DNA from 2 places in the Clostridium felsineum DSM 794 genome. Region 2 is predicted to be linked to the other one. Evidence: riboswitches for the same ligand, from Rfam matches in the RefSeq annotation. Region 2 holds a riboswitch; the other holds the start of a gene.
What was found. Region 2 has a riboswitch for cyclic di-AMP ahead of CLFE_RS08705 (LysM peptidoglycan-binding domain-containing protein). Riboswitches for the same ligand answer to the same signal wherever they lie in the genome.
Positions count from the first base shown of each region.

Region 1: linked by a shared signal. The riboswitch ahead of CLFE_RS04210 (cell wall hydrolase) and the one ahead of CLFE_RS08705 (LysM peptidoglycan-binding domain-containing protein) in region 2 are both predicted to bind cyclic di-AMP.

Region 1 is NZ_CP096980.1:869,336-882,118, forward strand. Features, by position in the region: gene CLFE_RS04160 (fumarate hydratase) at 1-624, shown strand, start outside; gene CLFE_RS04165 (Fe-S-containing hydro-lyase) at 637-1,200, shown strand; gene CLFE_RS04170 (citrate lyase holo-[acyl-carrier protein] synthase) at 1,260-1,637, shown strand; gene CLFE_RS04175 (sigma 54-interacting transcriptional regulator) at 1,684-3,687, opposite strand; gene ptsP (phosphoenolpyruvate--protein phosphotransferase) at 4,090-5,709, shown strand; gene CLFE_RS04185 (hypothetical protein) at 5,835-6,422, opposite strand; gene CLFE_RS04190 (hypothetical protein) at 6,439-7,005, opposite strand; gene CLFE_RS04195 (tol-pal system YbgF family protein) at 7,316-8,542, shown strand; gene trxA (thioredoxin) at 8,691-9,008, shown strand; gene CLFE_RS04205 (NAD(P)/FAD-dependent oxidoreductase) at 9,014-9,868, shown strand; gene CLFE_RS04210 (cell wall hydrolase) at 9,951-10,535, opposite strand; cyclic di-AMP (ydaO/yuaA leader) riboswitch at 10,539-10,661, opposite strand; gene CLFE_RS04215 (hypothetical protein) at 10,740-11,702, opposite strand; gene cdaA (diadenylate cyclase CdaA) at 11,935-12,780, shown strand; gene CLFE_RS04225 (CdaR family protein) at 12,753-12,783, shown strand, end outside.
Region 2 is NZ_CP096980.1:1,857,406-1,870,188, reverse strand. Features, by position in the region: gene CLFE_RS08760 (Maf-like protein) at 1-386, opposite strand, end outside; gene CLFE_RS08755 (DUF4321 domain-containing protein) at 391-651, opposite strand; gene CLFE_RS08750 (hypothetical protein) at 787-1,473, opposite strand; gene CLFE_RS08745 (GNAT family N-acetyltransferase) at 1,600-2,097, opposite strand; gene CLFE_RS08740 (hypothetical protein) at 2,270-2,458, opposite strand; gene thrB (homoserine kinase) at 2,590-3,480, opposite strand; gene CLFE_RS08730 (ACT domain-containing protein) at 3,501-3,968, opposite strand; gene CLFE_RS08725 (BMP family ABC transporter substrate-binding protein) at 4,155-6,056, shown strand; gene CLFE_RS08720 (metallophosphoesterase family protein) at 6,075-6,662, opposite strand; RNA gene ssrS (6S RNA) at 6,800-6,979, opposite strand; gene CLFE_RS08710 (chemotaxis protein) at 7,087-8,001, opposite strand; gene CLFE_RS08705 (LysM peptidoglycan-binding domain-containing protein) at 8,361-9,116, opposite strand; cyclic di-AMP (ydaO/yuaA leader) riboswitch at 9,120-9,256, opposite strand; gene CLFE_RS08700 (DUF3892 domain-containing protein) at 9,414-9,722, opposite strand; RNA gene ssrS (6S RNA) at 9,900-10,091, opposite strand; tRNA gene CLFE_RS08690 (tRNA-Leu) at 10,099-10,181, opposite strand; gene CLFE_RS08685 (lytic transglycosylase domain-containing protein) at 10,346-10,903, opposite strand; gene coaE (dephospho-CoA kinase) at 10,904-11,509, opposite strand; gene polA (DNA polymerase I) at 11,530-12,783, opposite strand, start outside.

The DNA of each region.
Region 1 (12,783 bases), 990 kb from region 2:
GTCTTTTTGGATATAGGACAAGAAGTTTTAGTAACGGGAGATTTAATTGAGGATGCTGTAAATGAAGGTGTACGACAGGGATATACAGAAGGCTACTTAAGAAAATCAGTAGTTAGTGACCCATTAAGAAGAGTAAATACAAAGGATAATACCCCAGCAATAATACATTATAATATAGTAAAAGGTAATAAAATAAAAGTAACCTTAGCTCCAAAAGGCTTTGGCTCTGAAAATATGAGTAAAATTAAGATGCTTAAACCAGCTGATGGAATTGAAGGAGTTAAGAAATTTATTTTAGAGACTGTTGAAGAAGCTGGTCCAAATCCGTGTCCACCTATGGTAGTTGGAGTTGGGATTGGAGGTACTTTTGAAAAAGCAGCATTCTTAGCTAAGAAAGCACTTACAAGGTCAATTAATTGTAGTAATGAAGATGAGTTCTACAAAGAGCTTGAGAAAGAGCTTCTTTATATGATAAACAAACTTGGAATAGGTCCTCAAGGCTTTGGAGGTAAAACTACTGCCATTGGTGTTAATATCGAAACTTATCCAACACATATAGCAGGACTTCCAGTTGCTGTAAACATAAGTTGCCATGTAACTCGTCATAAAAGTGAAGAGATTTAAGGGGGAATAAAAATGGAAAAATTAATAAAAGCCCCATTAGATGAAGATGAAATAAACAATCTTAGAGCTGGGGACAGAGTACTTATAAGTGGTTATATTTATACAGCAAGAGATGCAGCGCATAAAAGACTTATAGAACTTTTAAAAGATGGAAAAGATATGCCTATAGATGTTAAAAATCAGATTATATATTATGCAGGTCCAACTCCAGCCAAACCAGGAAAAGTAATAGGTTCTGCAGGACCAACCACTAGTGGTAGAATGGATATATTTACTCCAACATTACTGGATATAGGACTAAAAGGTATGATAGGTAAAGGTGCAAGGTCAAAGGAAGTAACAGAAGCTATTATCAAAAACAAGGCTGTATATTTTGGTGCCATAGGAGGAGCGGCGGCACTTATATCAAAGTCTATAGTGGAGGCTGAGGTTATAGCTTATGATGATTTGGGTTCAGAAGCAATAAGAAGAATAAAAGTAATAAAATTTCCAGCAATAGTTATAATTGATTCATTAGGAAATAATCTTTATGAAATAGGAAGAGAAAGTTACCTAAATGAATCTTCGAACAAATAGATACTCAAGTATAGGCAACATTGAAAGGAGTATGTAGAGAATTTATTTCTCGTCAATTTATGGATGATAATAATTTATTAGAGCAAAAACAAGCTAAGGATTCTTTAAAAAAGTATCTTTTGGATAGTTACAACATGTCAGTAGTGGTGGTAGTTGTTGAGTACTTAGGACATAGTGGTGATAACTATTCTATTGATACGACAGTAGATAAAATAAGTAACATAATATCAAGGAAATTTCCTACAACAGTATATCTTAAAATTATAAAACTTATAGGAGAAGTACCTGTAATATTTTTAGTTATTGATGAAGATTCAAATAAAATAATATCAGCAATAAATGAGTCTAAAGATGAGAATTTGTTGAACGCTCATATGGATATTGAAGTTGTTGATAAGAACGGCAGTATTGTGTTAAATGAAAGAATAGCTGACTAATAAATGAAAGCGGGGGGCTTAAATTATTACCCCCCTTAAAATTAAGTTAATCAACATCTATATTATATTTTTTACATTTCAAAGATACAGTTCTATGAGTTACTCCTAAGATTTTCCCAACCTTATTATAACTTTTATATTTTTTCATTGCGATTTTTAAAATAATTTTTTCATAATCCTCCAACTTTAAAAGAGGAGTATTGTCATCAATTTTAACAATATCATTTTGTGGAGCTATATTTGTTATATAAAAAGGAAGATCTTTTAATGTAATTATACCGCTATCACATATATTTATTGCTCTTTCTATAATATTTTCTAGTTCTCTTATATTTCCTGGCCAATTATAATTCATAAAAGCCAGAAGGCAATCTTCTTCTATTTTTCTGATAGGTTTATTCAATTTTTCACTTATATTATTTATAAAGTGCTCAACTAAGAGATTGATATCCTCTTTTCTTTTTCGTAAAGGTGGAAGAAATAAAGAGATTACATTAAGCCTATAATATAAATCTTCTCTAAATTCACCAGTTTTCATCATTTCTTCAAGATTTCTATTGGTAGCAGCTATAATTCTCACATCCACCTTGTGAGTTTCAATACCACCAACACTTTCAAATTCTCTTTCTTGCAGAACACGAAGAAGTTTAACTTGCATAGATTTAGGTATATCACCTATTTCATCTAAAAATATAGTACCTGTATTTGCAATTGTGAATTTTCCAGGTTTGGATTTAATTGCACCAGTAAAAGCGCCTTTTTCATAACCAAAAAGTTCACTTTCAATTAAATTTTCAGGTATTGCAGCACAATTCACTCTTACAAAAGGCTTGTCATGTCTAGGACTTCCATTATGAATAGCTTTAGCAATAAGCTCTTTACCAGTACCGCTTTCACCTCGTATTAAAACTGTAGAAGGAGAAGTTGCCGCTTTACTAGCTGTAATGAGAACATCCCTAAGGGTGCTGCTGCTGCCTATAATACTATTAAAAGAGGCGCTTAATTTGTTATGCCTTTTAAGTTCATTTTTGTAGTAATCAAGCTCTTCCTCTGATTTTTCAAGTTCTTTTGCTATTTTTATAATTTCATTTGCTTCTTTTGAAATTGAAATTACACCTTTAAAGGTTTCACCAATAAAAATTGGTACAACTGTGCATATAATTCCTATATTATTTTTAGTATAAAATATATTTTCTATAGCTTTTTTTGAGTTGAAAACTTTCATTCTATAGCCATCAGGGGAAAGTTCAATAAGGTCTTTTCCGAGTACATCTGATGATTTTATATTAAAGCTTTTTTCATAAGTTGGATTTATGTAAGATACTTTCCTATTTTCATCAATAAAACATATTAGATCATGGGAGGTTTCAAGTATTCTTTGAAATCGTTCATTGACTTCTTTTATTCCAACTAATTCAGAAATATCCTGAAATACACACAAAGCTCCAATAACATTATTATTTGAAATTATAGGAGAACAATTTGATATTACTATATGTTTATTTATATGTTGAGTTTTGCCTAACTTTTTCTCCTTAGTTTTTATGACGGTAGGTGTATCGGAAGTTGGAATTATATCTAAAATTGGCATACCAACAACAGTGTTTAAGGACTTGTCCATAATGTTAAGAGCGTAGTCATTAATAGAAGTTATATTACAATTTATGTCTACAACTATTATACCCATAGGGATATTGTCGAGTACATTTTCATTTACTATTGTGCTTTCTTCAATTATTGCGTCTATATTTGAAAAAGTTTTAGTATTGTCGCTTAGATTTTTTGTTATATAGTTGCTCAGTTCAATAACGGCTTTTTGACCATTTGTAGTATCTTCATAACAAGAAATTTCAACAAGTTCGTTTTCTTTGATTTTTAGAGAAAGAAGTGCAAGCATACTTATTGCAATTGGTTCTTTAGAATTCATCTGTTTTACGTACAAATTAATTCCGTATTGTTCTTTTATTTTAGATGCTTCATGAACAATCATTGCTGCAATTCTAGTGTGAACTCCATTCTTAATATTTACTGTAATACAATTCTTAAACATACATATCCTTCCTTATGGAAATTTTTGTGTTGATAAAAATAATCAATAAGTGTAAAAAGGTATGATAATTTTTATCAAGTATATTTTACACCTAAATTAGGGGAATATCTATATAAAATTTGGTGAAAATAAATATAAAGTTGGAAAAACGAAAAAAATATGATAAAAAGTATCAACCCGTGGAAAAACGTTTTCGAAAAAATAAGTTGAATTAATGCATGTAAATTTACGTAGACATAAAATTTAATACCTCTGAATACCTTTATAATAGGTAATTCTTTAAGAGTTATGTTGAAAAATATTTAACTTAAGAAAATTTAATATGGGTAACTCAATTATTTGGCACGATAATTGCTATATATATTAATACAATAATGTATTTGATTTGATAGGAGGATAACAATGATAAAAAAAGGAATATCTGCCTCAAAAGGTTATGCAATAGGACATGTTTTCATTAAAGCTGATAATGAAGTTAAAATAGTTGAAAAAAAGATAAGTGATATAGAAAGTGAAAAAGCTAGACTCCAAGGTGCAGTTGAAAAATCAAGAGTTCAACTCACAAAAATTAAAGAAAAAGCTGAAAAAGATTTAGGTGCTGATAAAGCAGCAGTATTTGAAAGTCATATGATGTTTTTAGATGATCCAGATTTTATTGGTTCAGCAGAAAATATAATTTCAGATGAAAAGATAAATGCTGAAAAAGCACTTGAAAATGTAATGAAAAATTATGTGGCTATCTTTGAGGGTATTGAAGATGAATACGTTAAGGAAAGAATTGCAGACGTAAAAGACGTTGGAAATAGAATTCTACAAAATCTTGCAGGAAATGATATGACATCTCTTGCAGATGTAGATAATAATACAGTTGTTGTAGCTCATGATTTGACACCATCAGATACAGCACAACTTAATAAAGAAAGAGTAATAGGGTTCTTAACTAACATAGGTGGAAGAACTTCACATAGTGCTATAATGGCAAGAACACTTGAAATACCAGCAGTTGTTGGACTTCAAGACATAGTAGAAAGCGTTAAAAACGGAGATAGCATAATAGTAGATGGAGCAGAAGGGATTGCTATAATAAATCCTGATGAAGCTACATTAAAAGAATATGAAGCAAAAAAAGCAGAGTATCAAGCTAGACAAGAAAAATTAAAAGAGCTTATATCCGTAGAGACAAGAACTAAAGAAGGAAAAAGAGTTGAAGTTTGCGGTAATATAGGAAAAGCTAAAGACGTAGAAGCTGTTCTTGAGAACGGTGGAGACGGAGTAGGTCTTTTCAGAACAGAATTTTTGTACATGGATAGAGATCAAATGCCTACAGAAGATGAACAATTCGAAGCTTATAAAACTGTAGTAGAAAAAATGGGTGAAAAACCAGTTGTAATTAGAACTTTAGATATAGGTGGAGATAAAAAGCTTCCATATTTACCTCTTCCAGAAGAAATGAATCCTTTCCTTGGATATAGAGCTATAAGACTTTGCCTTGGAAGAACTGATATCTTCAAAATTCAATTAAGAGCACTTTTAAGAGCATCTGTATATGGAAACTTAAAAATAATGTTCCCTATGATATCTTCACTTGAAGAATTCTTAAGTGCTAAAGAGCTTCTTAAAGAATGTATGGGTGAACTTGATAAAGAAGGAAAGAAATACAACGCTAACTTAGAGACAGGAATTATGGTTGAAATCCCAGCAGCTGCTGTTAATTCAGAAGAACTTGCGAAATATGTTGATTTCTTTAGTATAGGAACTAACGATCTTATACAATATACTTTAGCAGCAGATAGAATGAATGAGAAGGTTTCATACCTTTATAATCCTATGCATCCTGCTGTACTTAAATTAATCAAAATGACAATTCAATCTGCACACAAAGAGGGAAAATGGTGCGGAATGTGCGGTGAAATGGCTGGAGATGAAAAAGCAATACCAACACTTGTAGAGTATGGCTTAGATGAGTTCTCAATGAGTGCATCTTCAATATTAACTGCCAAAGAATTGATAATGAAAGCCTAAAAAAATCATTTTATATAAAGTTTTTTGCATTATATTTTAAAGAGTATTTATGGAGATTTTATAATCTCTTTAAGTACTCTCTTTTTTATATAAAAATAAGCCCCGAAGGGCTTTAATTTTTAATACTATTGAACTTGAAACTTTTTTATATTATCAAATAGAACATAATCTTTTCTGTCAGGTGAGAAGTCATCTGCTGGGACATTGAACATAAAGTAAGCCTGAGAAGTTTTTTTATTTGCTCTAAGATTATACCAATCATTAAAGCTAGTAAGTTCATCTTGAGTTAAAGAATATTCTCGTATAGTTGAATTTTCCATTAATAAAGTTAAGGTATTGGTTCTATCAGTAGTAGGAATGTTATTAGATACAATTTCAAAAGATTCTATATTATTAAAGAAAATAGTGATTTTTCTAGCAGGTGAGAACTCGTCTGCTGGAAGATTAAATGTATAGGTACCTACTAAGGTCTTAGCATTTGCTCTAAGTTTGTACCAATTAAGGAAGTCATTGAATACATCTTTTGTTATATTGCATTGATTAATAGTTGAGTCTTTCATAAATAGAGTTAAGGTAATAGTAGCATTGTTTTCTGTAGTGGTATTAAAAGCTTTGTATTTAGAAGCAGTATTGTTAGCTGCAAAAACACTTGTAAAAGAACCTAAAGTTACAATTAACAAAACTAAAAAGAAAGTTCTTATTTTTTTATTCATAGTTTCCTCCTATTTATTAATGAATTTCCAGGCTTGATATGTTATTAAATAAAACATAATCTTTTCTGTCAGGTGAATATTTAGTAGCTGGAATATTAAATATATAATATGATTGAAGGGTACCACCATTTGCTCTAAGATTATACCAATGATTAAATTTGTTAAGTTCATCTTGAGTTAAAGAGTATTTTCTTATAGTTGAATTTTTCATTGACAAAGATAAAGTAGTGTTTCTATTAGCTGCAGGAATAGTATCAGTATAAATTTCAAAACATTCTATGGTATTAAAAAAAACAATAGCCTTTGTATCAGTGGAAACGTTGGCTGTTGAAAGATTAAATGTATATGAATTTAATAAAGTACCACCATTTGCTCTAAGGTTATACCAATTAGTAAATTTGGTGAATTCATCCCTTGTTATGGTATATTGTATTTTAGTTGAGTCTTGCATAAACAAAGTTAAAGTAATATTGGTATTTTGTGTATCCTTTAAATTAGTATTAGTAGATGCAAAGGCCTTGGAAAAGCTGCCCAAGGTTAAAATCAGAAAGGCTAAAAATAATATTTTTAATAATTTTTTCATTGTAAAATCCTCCTAAATAGGTTTTAATAATACATAAGTAAGTATCGTGAGTTTATTGAAAAACTTTACATTAATGGAATTTAAGTAATAACTATCTTTTATGTAATTTTGTTTCTAATGTAAACATATTTTTTATTGCCACGATAAACAATAATAGATATATAAGGTGTAAAGAAGTTCTTACATTATTACTTTTAAAATATCACTACTTAACAGGTTAGAATTTAGGATATTTTAAAAGCCAGAAGGTATTAGAACTTTCACACCTTATATATAATGTAAAAAATACTAGTATATATAAGGTGAGAATATGGATAAGACAAAGAGAATTTATAAGAAGGCACTTCAGAATTTTGAAAATGGATACATAGATAAGGCTATTGAACTTTGTGATGAGTGTATATCAGCAGATATAAGTAGTAATTCGGCACTGGATTTAAAGGCAATGCTGTGCTATTTTAAAGGAAATTTAAATGAAGCAAAAACAGTATGGAAGCTGAATGTAGAGGCAAATGATGATATTTCAGCGAAGAGGTATTTAAATGATGTTGCGGCTGATGAGGAAAGATTGAATTATTATGTTAGAGCTCTCAAATGTATAAAGAAAATGGAAATAAAGGAGGCACTAAAGCTTCTAGAAAACTGTTCAAAAAGCTCCTATAATTGTATAAATGTTTATAACTATAAGGCAGTATGCTATATAAAACAAGGAAGGTATAAGAAGGCAGAAGAAAGTATTGAGAAGGTGCTGAAAATTGACAGAAATAACGAGAAAGCACTTTCTATTAAGAAAGAATTGATAGATTTAGGAGTAATAAAAGGTAAAATAAGTTTCAAAAAGATGTATAAACCATTGGCAGCTTTAGTTGTAATACTGCTTATTGCATTTGGAGGCTTTGAAATCAAAAATTATCTTAAAACTAATAAGGTAGAACCTAAGAAGGTTGCAACTAAAAAGGTAATAAAAAAAGAAAGTGTTAAAAAACCAGAAAAGAAGATAGAAGTACCAGTTAAAGAAGAGGTATTTAATACTTCAGAGCTTCAAGGCGCAGTTGATAATAAAAATTTTGATAAAATATATGAATACGTTGAAAAATGGCAGGGAAACAACAGTTTAAAGGTAAATGATAAAATTTTGTTATCAAAGGCAACAGATATGTTACTAAGTGAGGGTGTTGAATATTTTTATAAATCAGCAACTGATCTTATTAAGAGCAAAAATTATGAGGGTGCAAAGATAAACCTTTTAAAGGCATATAAATATGGAGAAAAAAACTATTTATATGCAGATATAATTTATTTTACAGGAGAAACCTATAAAAATACCAATGATGTAGAAGGGGCAATGAATTATTATAAATTATATGATCAAAAATTTGAAAAGGGAAGTTATGAGGAAACTGTTTTGTATAATTTAGCTATTTTAAATAAGGATGTAAATATTGAGGATGCTAAAAAATACGCTGAAAAGCTTTCAGATAACTATCCTAAATCAATTTATAATAATTCTAATATAACTAATATACTAAATAAATAAATTAATTCAGTACAATTATTTAAAAACAAAATTATATTATAAGTATGATATGATTATAATATAATATGTATAAAAGATTGACATTATTTTAGAGCATGATAAAATATAATTACAACATACCCTATGGGGGTATCAAGGAGGAATAAAAATGGTAAAAGAAATTAATGATTCTATTTTTGATGAAGAAATAAAAGCTTCAGGAGAACCTGTGATAGTTGACTTTTGGGCACCATGGTGTGGACCTTGCAAAATGCTTGGACCTGTAATAGAAGAGGTATCAGAAGAACTCCAAGGAAAAGCAAAGTTTACAAAAGTTAATGTGGATGATAATCCAGGAGTGGCAAGTAAATTCGGAATTGCAAGTATACCTACAGTTATGATATTTAAAGACGGAAATCCAGTAGATACTTTAGTAGGCTTTAGACCTAAACAATCAATTACAGCTGCTATAGAGAAACACATATAAGAAAAATGGAAAGATATGATATTGCAATAATAGGAAGTGGACCTGCTGGTCTAGCTTCCGCAATAAATGCAAAAACAAGAAATAGAAAAGTTATTGTGTTTGGAAGCAGTGATTTAAGTAAGAAGCTAACTTTGGCACCTAAAATAGACAATTACCTTGGCTTTTATGGCATAAAGGGAGCTGAGCTTAGGGATAAGTTTAAAGAACACATAGATAACATGGGTATACAAATAGAAAATGTAAAGGTTAATAATATATATGCAATGGGAGAATATTTCTCAATAATGACTAGTGGTGATACTTATGAAGCCACTAAGGTAATACTTGCTATGGGTATGGAACACACAAAACCGTTAAATGGAGAAGATAAATTTTTAGGAAGAGGAGTAGGTTATTGCGCTACTTGTGATGCTCCTTTGTACAAAAATAAAGTTGTAACTATAGTGGGATACAATAAGGAAGCAGAAAGTGAAGCAAATTATTTATCTGAACTTGCATCTAAAGTATATTATGTTCCAATGTATAGAGATGATTATGAACTAACTCAAGAGGTAGAGCTTGTAAAAGATACTCCCGTTGAAATTGTAGGACAAAATAAAGTGGAAAAGCTTAAGCTTAAGTTGAGAGAGCTTGAAACAGATGGAGTATTTGTGCTTAAAGATAGTGCACCTCCAGAGCAGCTTGTTCCTGGACTTGAAGTTGAAGATGGTCACATAAAGGTAAACAGAAAGATGGAGACCAATATTGAAGGGTGTTATGCCGCAGGAGACTGTACAGGGAGACCTTATCAATATATGAAGTCTGTAGGAGAAGGTCAGGTAGCAGCACTTAATGCTGTAGAAAAATTATATAGAAAATAATAAGGATGATACTTTCATTTTACTGCAAGAAACCCCTAATAGGCTTTTGCAGTAAAATGAAAGAAAAATCATCCTTATTATTTTATTGTTTATATGTTTTAAAAAATACGTGGTTGCCTATAACTTTTACATTTTCTTTTTGTATGTTATTCATCCATTCGGATGTTGATATTCTAGGGTTATAAAAATACATAGCTTTAGGTGTAGGATCCTTACCATGCAAAGCATCCATAACTGCATTGTAGCAGTCTTCATTTGGTGTTACCGCTATTTCACCATCTTTAATACAGGAAAATGCATACTTTTGTTTAATTACATCACCTATGGATTTTGGAAACTCAGGATTTTGAAGCCTATTCAAAATTACTGAGGCTACAGCAACCTTCCCCTCATATGGTTCTGAACAGCTTTCAGCATATACCACCTGTGCCATTAAGTTAATATCATTATTGGTGATATAAATAGAATTGCCATTTGGATTGAAGACCTGAACAGAATCTACTTTTTCATCGTATAAGTTTTTCTCCGCTTTATCTTCTTTTACTATGGATAAAGGATTATAAGGTATTCCCTCCTTTGGTTTAAAAAAAATTTTTGCACTACAAGTATTAGGTAGACAGCATAAAATTAAAGTAAAAAATATAATAGCCCAAATAAATTTTTTCATTAATCTTCCTCCTTTTATTATACGAGGTTAGCTGACGGATTCGGTAAAGGCACAAACCTACGCATAAATGCGATTCACCCCCAAAGATTGGTTTCCCCGTTTTTATAATTTAGGCTAATGATATTATGCACAAGATTATGAAAAAAATTCATTTAAACCATAAAAAATCTAAAAGGCTTTAAATTAGTACCTTAAGGTAAAATATTATCTGAATAATTTATTAAATTCCTTAAGGTCTTCCTCAGTTTGTTTAAACTTATAATTAGAGTCGCTGTAAAGCTTATTAACCTCAGAAGTTGAGATGTAAGTATCAGATGAATTTTCTTCGTAGGTTAAAGCTGGTAAAAAGGATTTTATGTAAGCTTTGTAATCATTCATAGCTTTTTTTAGTGAAGAGAATACTTCAAGCTTGCTTTGAGGAATAGATAGAGTATTTAGATTTTGCTCGAAGTTATCAAGAGCGTTTTGGCTTTGTTCTATTTTATTTATTACATAAGTATAAGAAATTTTTTTGTTCCTAGCATTTTCGGCATAGGAGTCAAAATTGGTTAATATAGACTTAAATTCATTTACCATAGTAGAAAAATTGGTAGTAAATTCTTCGACTTCCTCAGATGAAACAGTGTTATACTTTTTTAAGGCTTCTTTTTCAGAAAAATAGTGTTTAGAATTATAAATAAGGTCTATAAATTTATCTATTTTGAGCAAATCTTTTTTCATACAGTTTACTCTAGAATATTGTTTTAAGCATGAATTTCTATATTTATCTAATGAATGAATTGATGTGGATATATTAGGATCTTCTGAATTATTTATGCAAAGTATAAGCTGCTTGTAGGCTAAAATATTTCCACTTAGACCTGTTTTTAGGTCTTGTACCACATATTTGTACTTATTTACTTCATGTAGTTTATTTAGATGATTTTGGGCCTTTATAAGTAGATTGATACTTTTAGTAACATTTGTTTTAGTATTTTTAATATCAAAGCTTGAAGAAATATTATTTGCAGTGTTAATTGAGGATGCAATTGTTTCAATAGAGTGTTCATAATCTCTATAATAGCTTATAATAAATAAATTATAGGTTACAGAAAAAACAAGAACACACGATAATATTGACATAAATATAATGAAGGCCGTTTTTTTATTTAAAAATTTTTTCTTCATGTTTATCAACTCCTTATGTATATAATTATGTAAAAATCTATATATATATTCTTTTATTTATAGGGAAGACCAATTAAATCGTTTTGATGGAATATTAAGGGGAAATGTAAAATTATATTAAATAAACATTAATAAAAAATTATAAATTTAAAATATATAATTATATCTGCTTAGTGTATAATTAAGTGTGGAATAGCAGAGGTTTATATAATATTATGGAGGTGAAAAAAGTTTGGAATTAATAGACATAATACAAAACTCACTAAAAGGATTAAATATTTGGTCCATAGTAGATATACTTGTTGTTACATATATTTTTTATAAAACCTACAGTATAATAAAAGAAACCAGAGCCATGCAGCTACTAAAGGGTGTGCTATTAATAATTCTATTAATACCTTTAAGTGATATTTTTCATCTTACTATGTTAAATTGGATTCTTCAAAGAACTATAACTATAGGTGTTCTTTCTATGGTTATAATATTTCAACCAGAGATTAGAAGGGCCCTTGAGAGAATAGGCAGAAGTGCCTTTAAGGAAGGTCATATTCTTCAGGATAAGGATACTGTAGATAAGATATTAAAGGAAGTTATTACCAGTGTTAAAAATTTAGCTGAAAGTAAAACAGGAGCACTTATCATAATTGAGCAGGCTACAGGACTTGAAGATATAATAAGTACAGGTACAAGAGTTGATGCAATAGTTTCAGCAGCTATCTTGGAAAATATATTTGTTGTAAATACACCACTTCATGATGGAGCGACAATTATAAGAAATGGCAGAATAGTAGCAGCAGGATGTTTCTTGCCGCTTACTTCTAACAATGACATAAATAAAAAATTAGGAACAAGGCATAGAGCTGGAATTGGCATATCAGAGAATTCAGATGCCTTAGTTATAATAGTATCAGAAGAAACCGGCAATATATCTCTTGCTATAAATGGAAGGCTAACTAGAAACTACACACCTAAAAAGTTGAAGGATATATTGATGAATATAATAATAAATAGATATAGTAAAAAAATTACTTATTGGGAGAAGGTGAAAGGGTGGAGAAAAAGACAAAAAGAGAAATAATAG
Region 2 (12,783 bases):
AAATCTTTTATAATCTTATTTCTTTTAGCATCAATAATAGCTAACCCTGAATAGACTTCATGTACTCTTCCACTAAGACTTCCAAGCATATCTATAGCCTCTTTCTCATCCTTGGGCTTACCAAGTATTTTACCATCAATTGAAACTACAGTATCACACCCAATTATTAAAATTTCATCCTCGCTTTTATAGAAAGATTCTTCTTTAATATTTGAAAGTGTATTTCTTGCTTTTGATTCTGCTAAAGTCATGACATAACTTTTTATATCCTTCGAAATCTCAACTAGACTTTCATCAAAATCACTTGCTCTAACAATAAAATCCTCAGTAATATTTTTGAGAATTTCCCTCCGTCTAGGAGATGATGAAGCTAACACCAATTTCATATTTTCACTTCCTAATTTTACTGTATACTACTATAGCCAATATTATGCCTGCTATAGCCATTAAATTGATATTAAAATTTAATCCTAAAGTAAAACTCATAACCTTAAAATCGACTACAAGAGGCTTCGCTGTGCCAATACTGTATGTTCTTCTTAAAAATTCAATCTTAGCAAAATGTTCTCCGAGTATATCTCCAACTAAAGAACCACCTATGCAGCCTATTAGAGACAAAAATAAAACATTTCTGAAAGCTTTACCATTCACTTTATTAACTCCCTACATCAAATATACATCCTATATAGTGTATCATTTAATATACTGTTAAACAAGTCCTTAACGCATTATTAAAAATTTTTTAATTTTAATTTAAAAAAGGAGCTGATTTTTTCACAAATGCTCCTACCGTTTTATCTTAGATAATTCATTATAAATAAAAACTTCCTGTTCACTTACATTATCCTTATTGATTTCCCCTGGAATACTCTTAATGTGATTTTTAATTTCATTAGAAACTGCATAGTTTTTATAATCCTTACTACTATCTGAAAGGTTAGAACACCATTTCTTTAATGAGGCTGTTTGTACTGACTTTACATCCTTATCTCTAAGCTTATTTATAATTTCAAGATAACCGCTAACTATATTATATAATTCATCATCATCTGAATCCTTTTTATCAAATGCAATAGTAAACCTATTGGAGATAACTTTATTATCATTAATTATCTTCTCGTAAGTAGAATAATCCTTCTCATTACATATTGCATAAATAACCTTATAATATCCTTTATCTTTAACCTCAAACGGATTTCCTATACTAACCAAATTTTTAAGTACCCCATCCGCATTTTCTTTCTTTGAATCTGCAGAACATTGAAGTACAAAAATTTTTTCATTCATATTTTCTTTTTTATCATATGTACTAGATGTATTCTTTTGACCACCTGGAGTGCCAATTACTTTTATAAATGTTTTAAAAATAAAAGATCCTATTATAAAGGATAAAGTTAAAACAATTATTAAACATATTAAAAATGGTATACTACTGCTTTTCTTATGTTTAAAATCATACCTTGTATATCTCATTTTCTCATCTCCCTAAGTATAAATATTACTATCCTATATATACTAAGCTTAAGTTCAATTTATGAATTATATACAAAATTACACATAATAAAAAATTTCATATTGTTTTCTTTTATTGTTTATCAGCTAAATAGAGTTATATTTTTTCATTATCATTAAATCTTCTTTGTAATCTTTATCTGAATAAAACTCTTTATTTATTCTTACCGTCCTAAAATCATTATTTTTCCACATGTCTATCATATCTTTTTCACTATTAGTAACACCTGTTATAAAATCACACACTCCAAAATTGTGGGAAAAGTAATCCAATATATTCATTAATATGTCTTGATTGCTTTTTTTCAAGCTATATTTATTATTTATGTAAAAGTAAGATATCCAAATCATGTTACTACTTTTAAATTCTATTCTTCCTCTAAACACCCCAATAAACTTACCTTTTTTTAATATTTTAGTAAAAATCTCACACTCACTCATATAACATTCCAAATATATTTCTCTTAACTCATCATCATTTAGGTAAAATTTTTTATCCCTTAGTATTTCTCTTAGTTGGCTCAAATCTTCCTCTTCAATATTATTTACGCATATATCCTCAAATTTTATATCAACATCAAACATAATTTCACCTCTAAGAATTTAATTCTATACCAAAGCAAATTATCCTCTAATTTTTTCTTACCAAAAACAAAAGGTGAAAGAATTAAAGTGAATGAATTCTAAAGTTATACTTTAAGAATATCGCTTTTTCTGACTTTAATATACTCTCACCTTAAGTATAAATACTATTTATTTAACCAAACAGTTCTTCTTCATTTACTTCTTTAAAATTTGGAACAGCAAAAGGTTCTCTATAGTAATCAAATGCAGGACAACCCCTTCTGTATTTATTTCTATATGCATTATGACCGCAAAATTCATTTCTATAAGGTTCATCATATGCACAATTCATATTATTATAATTAGCACCATAATATTCCATAAAATCCCTCCTAAAATATTAAAATTATGTACATAAAATCATTTTCTTATAGGATATATATATGCGTATAAGATTTTTTTATGATTCAAAAATAAAAATTCACCTTTTTAAAAAAGGTGAATTTTTACATATTATATTATAACAGCCCCCTGATTATCGCTTTCAACTTCGATAATTTTCCACTTATCTTTAAGTGTATTAAGATATAATTTCATTGAAGCTATAAAATTTTTATCTTCTTCTTTAAGTACAGCAATCAAAGTCGAACCAGAACCACTTATAAATTCTCCAAGTGCTCCATATTCTTTTGCTTTTAAAAAGATTTCATCTACATTATTTATAAGCTTCTTCCTATATGGTTGATGAATTTTATCTTGAAGAACATATCTAAGTTTTTCATCTTCTCCATTATTAAGTATTGATATAAGCATAGCACACCTTGAAATATTAAAAACCACAGCTTCTCTTAAATATGAATCAGGTAAAACTCCCCTTGAAAGTGCTGTACTAACTTTAAAATTTGGGACCATGACTGCATACTTAAAATGTGATTTTACATTCACCTTAGAGTATATTATGTTTCCATTATCATTTATGCTTGTTACAATTCCCCCTAAAAGTGCTGGCGCTACATTATCCGGATGCCCTTCAATATCTGTGGCTATTTTAAGCATATCCATATATGTCATACTGCCACCTATAAGCGCATTAGCTCCAACTATACCTCCCACAATACATGCTGCACTACTTCCTAGCCCCCTAGAAAGCGGTATATTAGTTTCAGACATATCTATCTTAAAACCGTCATACTTCCTGTTAAAAAAGTCATATACTTTTGTAATACTTATATAAGTTAAATTTTCTTTATAATTTTTATCAAGCTCTCCCCCCAAAAGTTTAATTTCAGTTTTACCCTGGGTTTCTTCAATTGTTATTTCATTATAAAGCTTAAGCGCCATACCTAATGTATCAAAACCAGCCCCCATATTTGCGCTTGTAGCAGGTATCCTAACCCTAATCATTTTTAACACCCCAATATTTTTTATTCCATGGCTAATATTTCAACCTTCAATACATTTTTAATCATTTTAAGCTCTTCAACAATGTCTTTAACATCCTTTGATATGCCACTTATATCAAAGGTAATATTAACATTGGCTGTATTGTTTATTGGTATATCCTGATTTATTGTAAGTATATTGCAAAATGTCTGAGCAAGCTCATCTAATACTTCTGACAAGGTCCCCCTTCTATGTTCTATCAAAATTGATATAGTAACCTTTTGACTCTTCAGTCCATCAGAAACATTAAATACATAATCCTTGTATTTATAATATGTACTTCTGCTTATTCCAACCGTTTTAACCGCTTCAGTAATGTCTTTAACTTTTCCAGCTCTTAAAAGTTCTTTTACACGTATAACTTCATAAAACACATCAGGCAGCACTGCTGTATCAATAAGCAAATACTTTTTAGCTCCAGATTCACTAATTTTAATCACCACTTCCATGTTTTTATTTAACAAACACTTGTATGCACTTCGAAAACTAATGTAATAATATCATAAAATCGAATTAAAAACAATATTTTAGAAAGGTTTAGCTTCTAGAAATATCATTAAAGAAATACTATAATTAGTATATGATATTAAAGTACTATTACATTATATATAATTATAATTTGGGAGGTCAATCAATTGGCAGTTTTAGATGAACATTATAAAGAAGCGTTAAAAAGTGGCAAAACTGATTATTCATTAAATGGATATCTTCCCTGCCTTGAAAAGATATTAAGAGACGAAGACATTGTAGCAAATATCAACTTAGGAATTCTAGATATACAATTAAAAAAGATTGTAGGAACATATTCTCACCTTAGAGGAATATGCTTTTCTAAAAGTTTCATGCCTTTATTGGATAACGATACTGAATTTAAGACAAAATGGTCTCAATTATGTAAATCTCACTTAAGCGAAGGAATAAATCATCCTATAAAGGTTTACGAATATTTAAATCAATTTTATGTTATAGAAGGTAACAAACGTGTTAGTATTCTTAAATTTTTTGGTGCTGCTTCCATCGCTGCAGAGGTTATACGATTAGTTCCAAAGAAAAATGATAAAAGTATCATCAATTGTATTTACTATGAATTTTTGAACTTTTATAATAAAACCAAGATAAATACCTTATGGTTTACTAAAAAAAATAGCTTTAACACACTTCTAAATTTGTTAGATTCTTATACTATAAAAAATAATTTTTCAAATAACAAATATAAACATTTCATGATTTTTATTTATGATACCTTTAGAGAAGTATACCTTAAATTAGATGGTGAAAAGCTTCCTATAACAACAGCCGATGCCTTTCTAGAATATGCAAAAATTTATGGCATAAATGAACCTATAAAAGAAAAAGAACTTGAGAAGACACTCAAAGAATTCATGAAGGAACTTACTCATTTCAACGAAAAAAACGTAGACATTCTAGTCGATTCTAGTGAAACTTCCCTAAATATGCTTTCAACTATCTCAAATTTTATAACACCTTCTAAAAATTTAAAAGTAGCCTTTGTATATGCTCGAACAATCGAAAGTTCTGGCTGGACATATGGTCATGAACTAGGACGGCAATATGTATCTACTAAGTTAAAAGGACAAATCACAACAAGTTTTGTAGAAGGTGTGCCTGAAGATACTAATAGAGCTTATAATTATATAAAGGAACTAGCCGAAAAAGGAAACAATGTAATTTTCACTACAAGTCCTATATTCAGAACTGCCACACTAAAATGCTCTATAGAATATCCCCAAATTAAATTTTTTAATTGTTCAGATGATAGTCCTTATACTCACATGAGCTGCTATTTTGGAAGAACTTATGAGCCAAGATTTTTAACTGGTCTTATTGCCGGGGCAATGACAAAAACCAATATTATAGGATACTCTGCAACAAGCCCAACCTCAGAAGTAATAGGTTCTATTAATGCATTTGCCTTAGGAACAAAACTTGTCAATCCTTACTCAAAGGTAAAAGTAGCTTGGACTCGAGAATGGAACAGCCATAGCAAATTTTCAAACCTTGAGACAAAACTTCTTAAATGTGGCTGTGACATAATATCTAATAGAAATTTAACGTTGCCAAGAGATGAGACTAAAAAATATGGCGTATACTCTATGCTTTGCAGTTTTAAGGAAAATTCGAATATACCTGATAGATATCTTGCAGCACCTATATGGAACTGGGGAATCTACTATGAAAATATTTTAAATAATATACTCAATAATACATTTTCAACTTTACTTGATATGTTCAATCAAAATTCAAAACTTATAAATTTTTGGTACGGCTTAAAATCTGGTGTAGTTGATGTATACTACTCAAAAAAATATGTTCCTATAGAAGTTCAAAGACTTGTAGAAGCTATGAAAAAAATGATTACTACATATGAATTCAATCCATTTACAGGGCCAATATATGATAATCAAAACAACCTAAGACTATCATCAGACGAATTAGCCGCTCCTGATGAAATACTCTCCATGAATTGGTTTGTTGATAATGTAGATATAATAGAACCTTATATTAAAGAGGAATAATTTTTTATTTATTCCTCTTTAATATTCAAATATATAGTGATCAAAAGCATTTATTACCATTGTATTTTTGTAATTCGCAATCCTTTTTTTATTACCATAATTCAAATGAATATGACCATGGCAAAAATACTTAGGAGAGTATTTTTGTATTAGCTCTAGAAAACATTTAAATCCTTCATGACACAAATCATTTTCATCATTTATTCCTTTAGGTGCTGCATGTGATACTATAATATCAACGCCTCTATTAAAAAACAAACCAAATTTGAGCTTATTAATTCTTTTTCTCATTTCTTTTTCCGTATAAACAAGAGGTGTTTCTCTATATTTCATACTTCCACCTAATCCCATAATTCTAATACCATTATAATTTATAATTTTGCCATCAATACATTCGCATCCCTCTGGCGGATTATTTTTATAATTGTTATCGTGGTTTCCATGTATATAAAATAGCGGTGCTTTTATCATTGTAACTAAAAAACTAAGATATTCTGCCTTTAAATCTCCACATGATATTATTATATCTATATCTTTAAAATTTTCTGGCACAAAGAAATCCCACATATATTTAGATTCTTCATCCGAAATTAGTAATATTTTCACAAAATTACCCACCCTTACACTTTATGTAAACGTTGTGTATAAAATTATTATATCATTTTTTTTAGGCAATTTCATCAATATTAAAACTTTTCTCAAAAAACACAAAGAAGAGAGGTATACACCTCTCTTCTCCCACATATACATCCAAAATACCGCTGCTCTTTCGTTGACACCTATCTAATGATAGGTGGGTGTCCTCAAAAATACTTCTATCTTTTCTTTAAAATATAAGAAATCCATATCGGTATTTATATATTGAACTCCCATTTTTAAACTGTAGGTTCAAGATAAGAGCTTGGCGTATACCTTAGAAAATATCTGATTTATAAAGTATTAATACGTTTACTTAAATTTATTATAACATATAAAAAAATAAAATCAATACTTTTTGTTTTATCTTTATTAGTAATAAATACTCAAAAATTTAAATATTATTTTTATTGATTAATTCTTCTATAATTCTAACTAATTCACCAACCTCAGGCTTACTTATTTGAGCATCGGCGCCAACTGATTCACCCTTATGTTTTAAATCCCCTGTAATAAGTGATGAAAATATTATAACAGGAATTCTTCTAAGAAGAGGATGTTCCTTAATTTTTCTTGTAAGTGCATGACCATCCATTTGAGGCATCTCAATATCTGTTATAACTAACTGAACTTCTTCTGTTACTTTTTCTCCTTTCTTCTCAACAACTTCTTCTAAATAGTTAAGAAGTTGTTTTCCATCATCAAATATGTGCAAATTAGTAAAACCAGCTTTATTTAAGGTATTTTTTAAAAGTTTCCTTATAAGAGTAGAATCGTCTGCCATTGCTATTCTCACAGTTGCTCTATTCTTATCATATTCTATATTTCCGATTCTTTCTTGGCTTATTCCTGTGCTAGGACTTATATCTGTAACTATTTTCTCGAAATCAAGCATAAGAAGTATTTTATCGCCTAAAATTACATGACCTATAACTAATGGATTTTCAGCAACATTATCTGGTTTTAAAATTTCTTCCCATTTAACACGATGTACTCCAACTATAGCATCAATATTAAAAGCAACTCTTACCTTATTAAATTCGCATATAATTACTTTTGAACATGATTCAACCTTTTGTCCTTTAGTTATAACATATTTCAAATCAACGAGAGTTATTATTTCATTTCTGCACAATATAAGTCCAGCTATTGCAGGATTGGTTTCTGGCAATTTTGTTATTTTTCCACCTTCTACTTCTACTACTTCTTTAACTTTTATAATATTAATAGCAAAATGTCTATCTCCTATTACAAACTCAAGGACTTCTAATTCCCCTGTTCCTGATTCTAATAATATATTACTCTCCATAATTAATTCCTACCTTTCAATTTATTTTAATTCCTACAATACATTCAAATGTTATTAAACTGAAGTAATCCTAACGTTTTTAGTTAGTTTATGCCGGTTTTATGCTTATATTATTAACTTTACCTTCTTAAGCTAAAGTAGATTTTAACTTATGTACGCTTACACTGACAAATTTTAAATTTATATCCTAAATTGTATTCTATATATATATCGTCAGTTTTATAAAAATTATTATAGTTTATATATATCATTAGCTAATTCTATTACATTCATTCTTATATTTATTATAACAAAAAATATTTTTTTAATTATAAAACAAATTTAAAGGGACTCCTTTTAGAGCCCCTTTAAATTATTCACTAGTATGCAAAAATTAATTTTCCAGACACAAGTGATACAGGCTTTGAAGTAAGCCACGTATTAGTTACCGTATTATCATAAAAATACAAAGCTCCTTTTGTAGGATCTACTCCACGAAGAGCTTCTTTTGCCGCATTTAAAGATGCCGCAGTCGCACTTTTATTTATAGTTCCATTCAAAACAGGTGTAAACTGATAATATCCATTAGATACCTGATATATTACATTTGTAATCGTATTCGGAAAAGTACCACTTTGAACTCTATTTACGATTACAGCTCCTACTGCAACCATCGAATTGTAACTTTCCCCTCCAGCTTCTGCATTTATAAGTCTTGCTAACAAGTCAACTTCCGAGCTTGTACAAGAAATCACATAACTAGGTGCTGTAGTTGTGATAACAGGAATCACTATAACTTGTCCTATCTTAAGGGAATTATTCCATATATTATTAGCAAGTTTTATATCATTAAAAGATACTCCAAACTTTTTAGAAATAAGATATAGCGTATCTCCACTTTTTACTGTATACTTTACGTCTGGAACTTGAAGTTTCTGTCCTACATAAATTGCATTGCTTTGCAACCTATTAGCAGCTATAAGATAATTATAGTTAGTACCATAGTTTCTGCTTATACTATAAAGTGTATCTCCACTTTTTACACTATAAGTAGCAGCTTGTACAACACTTTTTCCCATTCCACCAAAAGCTAAAATTGCTGCAAAAAACAAAAATTTAAATTTAGATTTTATCATATTTTCTCCCTTCTACTAATGCCTCCGAGGTTAGCTTACGGATTCGGGTTGAAGGCACCCTACTTACATATATACTTGTAAGATTCACCCACAATGTGTTCCCCCGTACTTAAAAACTTAAGATTCGGCAATTTTATAGGGTTCCTAATTCAATTAATTGATTCAGAAACCCTATGGCTAACATTCTAGCAAATAAAATATGACTAATCTATGCAAAATTTATGGCAACTAAGGAATATTTATTTTCACACTGCCTAGTTTATAATTGTATAACCAAAACCATTGTAAACGTTATTATCAGTATTCCGGCAGTTCCCCTAATTCATCGCTCTCTAGATTATTTAAGTTTATTTTTACATAAGGATTTCCATTTATATACTTAATATTTACACATTCCTTCTTTTCCCACCTATTATTTTTCTTATACATAGTATAATATTTATTTCCGTCCTCTATATCAGCAATTAAAAAATCTCTTGAAAATTCAATCGGCATACTTACATTATTATTTTTTATAAAGCAAACTTTAGTAAATTGTATAATATTACTTTTATCATTCTTGTCATAATGAACAGCATATATTCCGTAATCATAAACGTTTTTCAAGGCAGAATCCCCTCTCCTATAAACTATTTATTATATAGATATTTATTTTTTTATTTTAATAGAACTTTAACCTTCAAATAATTCTCATTAAATAACAAAAGTCCTTTTATTAAGTGATTTTTTATCAAATATTACGTAAAATAAAAAGAGAGACCTAAGTCTCTCTATACATTCAAATGGAAATCCAAAATACCGCTGCCCTAATTTTGACACCTATCTATCTGATAGGTGGGTGTCCTCACAGATGCCTCTATCTCATTCAATACCGTAAAAGGATTCACTTGAAGCGCATATAATCATCTAAATATCGAACTCCCTTGTTTGAACTGTAGGTTCAAAATAAGAGCTTAACAAATACTTCAGAAATTATTCATTTTGGTGCGAAGGACGGGACTTGAACCCGTACGGTTGCCCACACGCCCCTCAAACGTGCGCGTCTGCCAATTCCGCCACCCTCGCATACTAGTCCTAAAAGAACTGACAATGATTATTATACTACATAAAATACTTTTGTCAACAAAAAATATTTTATTTTATAAATTAATTATATGTATATTAAAAATACTATTAAAGTTTATCCTATGCATGTACAAAATATTAACATACATACATAGGATATTACATTAATTATTCTCATACAATCTTTTATAAACTTTATAATCCATCATTACCTTTTTAACATATTTGTTAGTCTCACCATAAGGTATATAGTGCAGCGTTTTTCCATCCTTAGAGTTTTTCTTATTGTTTAACCATTTTTTAACATTGCCTCTTCCACCATTATAAGCTGCAAGAATTAATGTCCAATCTCCACCAAACTCATTTGATAGATCTTTTAAATACCAGCATCCTATTTTTATATTAATTTCAGGGTCTGTAAGATCTTCAACCTTAAAACCTGTTAATCCCATTTTCTCCGCTGCCCATTCAGCAGTTTCTGGAGTTATTTGCATAAGACCATAAGCATCCTTGTTTGATCTTGCTGATGCATTAAAATTACTTTCCACTCTTACCACTGCCATAACAAAATACGGATCAAGATTATTTTCTTTAGAATACTTCTCTATATAACTCACATATCTCACCGGATAAAAATGTTTTAATATATTTCTTGTATTTAACGCTACAATCAAAGCAATTATTATTATTATAAATATAAAAATTTTAGATTTAGATTTCATTTATTTTCCCTTCATTATACTTATAGATTCCATTATTCTGTCAATTTGTTTAATTGTACTCTCAAAGTCTTTACGGTTATCAATAATAAAATCAACATAGGTTTTCTTTTCTTCTAAAGACATTTGTGAATTTATTCTCATAATAACCTCTTTTTCCGAAAGGCCATCCCTCTTCTTAACTCTTTCTATTTGAGTAGCTTGATCAACCCATACAAGTATATTTATATCCATATCCTTGTAAATACCACTTTCTATTAAAGTTGGTGCATCTAATACACATACATTTTCATTAAGACTTTCATAAAGGTCCATAGTTCTTTTTATATCTTTCTTTATATATGGCATTATTATATCTTCATATTCTTTTTTATGAATATCACTACTAAAAATAAAGTTTCCAAAATCTTTTCTTTTAAATTCTCCTCTTTCATCAAAAAAACTATCCCCAAACTTATTTTTAACATCAGTTAATATTTCAGGATGTTCTTTTAGCTCACCTCTTGCAACGTTATCTGCATCAACTACAAGAATTTGTCTTTCTTTAAATATTCTTGATATTGTGCTTTTTCCACTGCCAATTCCTCCTGTTAAACCAATTTTCAACATAATACCCACCACCAAACAGATTATTTTGCTTCATACCAGGTCTTACCTGACTCTATATCTACTTCTAAAGGAACCTTAAGCTCCATGACTTTTTCCATTTCACTTTTTACCAGTTCTTTTACCTTTTCAAGTTCATCCATATAAACATTTAAAATAAGCTCATCGTGAACCTGAAGTATAAGACTACTTTTAAGCTTTAATTCTTTAATTTTTCTATACACATTGACCATTGAAAGCTTAATAAGATCCGCAGCACTTCCTTGTATTGGAGTGTTCATAGCAAGTCTTTCTCCAAACCCCTTAATGATTTTATTTGATGAGGCTATTTCTGGAATAATTCTTCTTCTATTCATTATGGTACTTACATACATACTTTTTTTAGCTGTAACTATTATATCATCTAAATATTTTTTTACATTGGGATATCTTTCAAAATAAGTATCAATATACTCTTTCGCTTCTTTCTTTGATACTTTTATGTCTTTTGCCAAACTAAAATCACTTATGCCATATACAATTCCAAAATTTACAGCTTTAGCGTTACTTCTCATTCTAGGAGTAACGTCACTAATAGGTACTCTGAATACTTCTGATGCTGTTTTAGTATGTATATCACTGTGATGCTTAAAGGCATTTATTAAATTTTCATCATCGGCAATATGTGCTAAAACTCTTAACTCTATTTGTGAATAATCAGCTGATAATATTACACATTCATCATTATCCGGTACAAAAACCTTTCTTATTTCTCTGCCCATTTCACTTTTTATAGGTATATTCTGAAGATTGGGCTCTGTACTAGAAAGTCTTCCTGTTGTAGTTACTGTTTGATTAAAACTTGAATGTATTTTATCATCTGCATCTATAACTGTTTTAAGCCCCTCTACATATGTTGAATAAAGCTTTGTAAGCTGTCTATAATACACAACCTTTTCAATTATAGGATGTTTATCTATTAATTTTTCTAAAACTTCAGCGTTAGTTGAATATCCTGTTTTTGTTTTCTTTACAACAGGCAAATCCAATTTTTCAAAAAGTATCTTACCTAGCTGCTTTGGAGAACTTATATTAAATTCTTCTCCTGACATATTATATATTTCTTCTTTAACCTTCGCTATTTCTCCATTAAATTTCTCACCAATTTGCTCAAGCTTATTTTTCTCAACCTTAAATCCACAGCTCTCCATAGATGACAACACTTCTATAAGCGGAAGCTCCACTTTGTAATACAATTCTTCCATGTCATAATCTTTAATTTTGTCTTTAAGCTTATT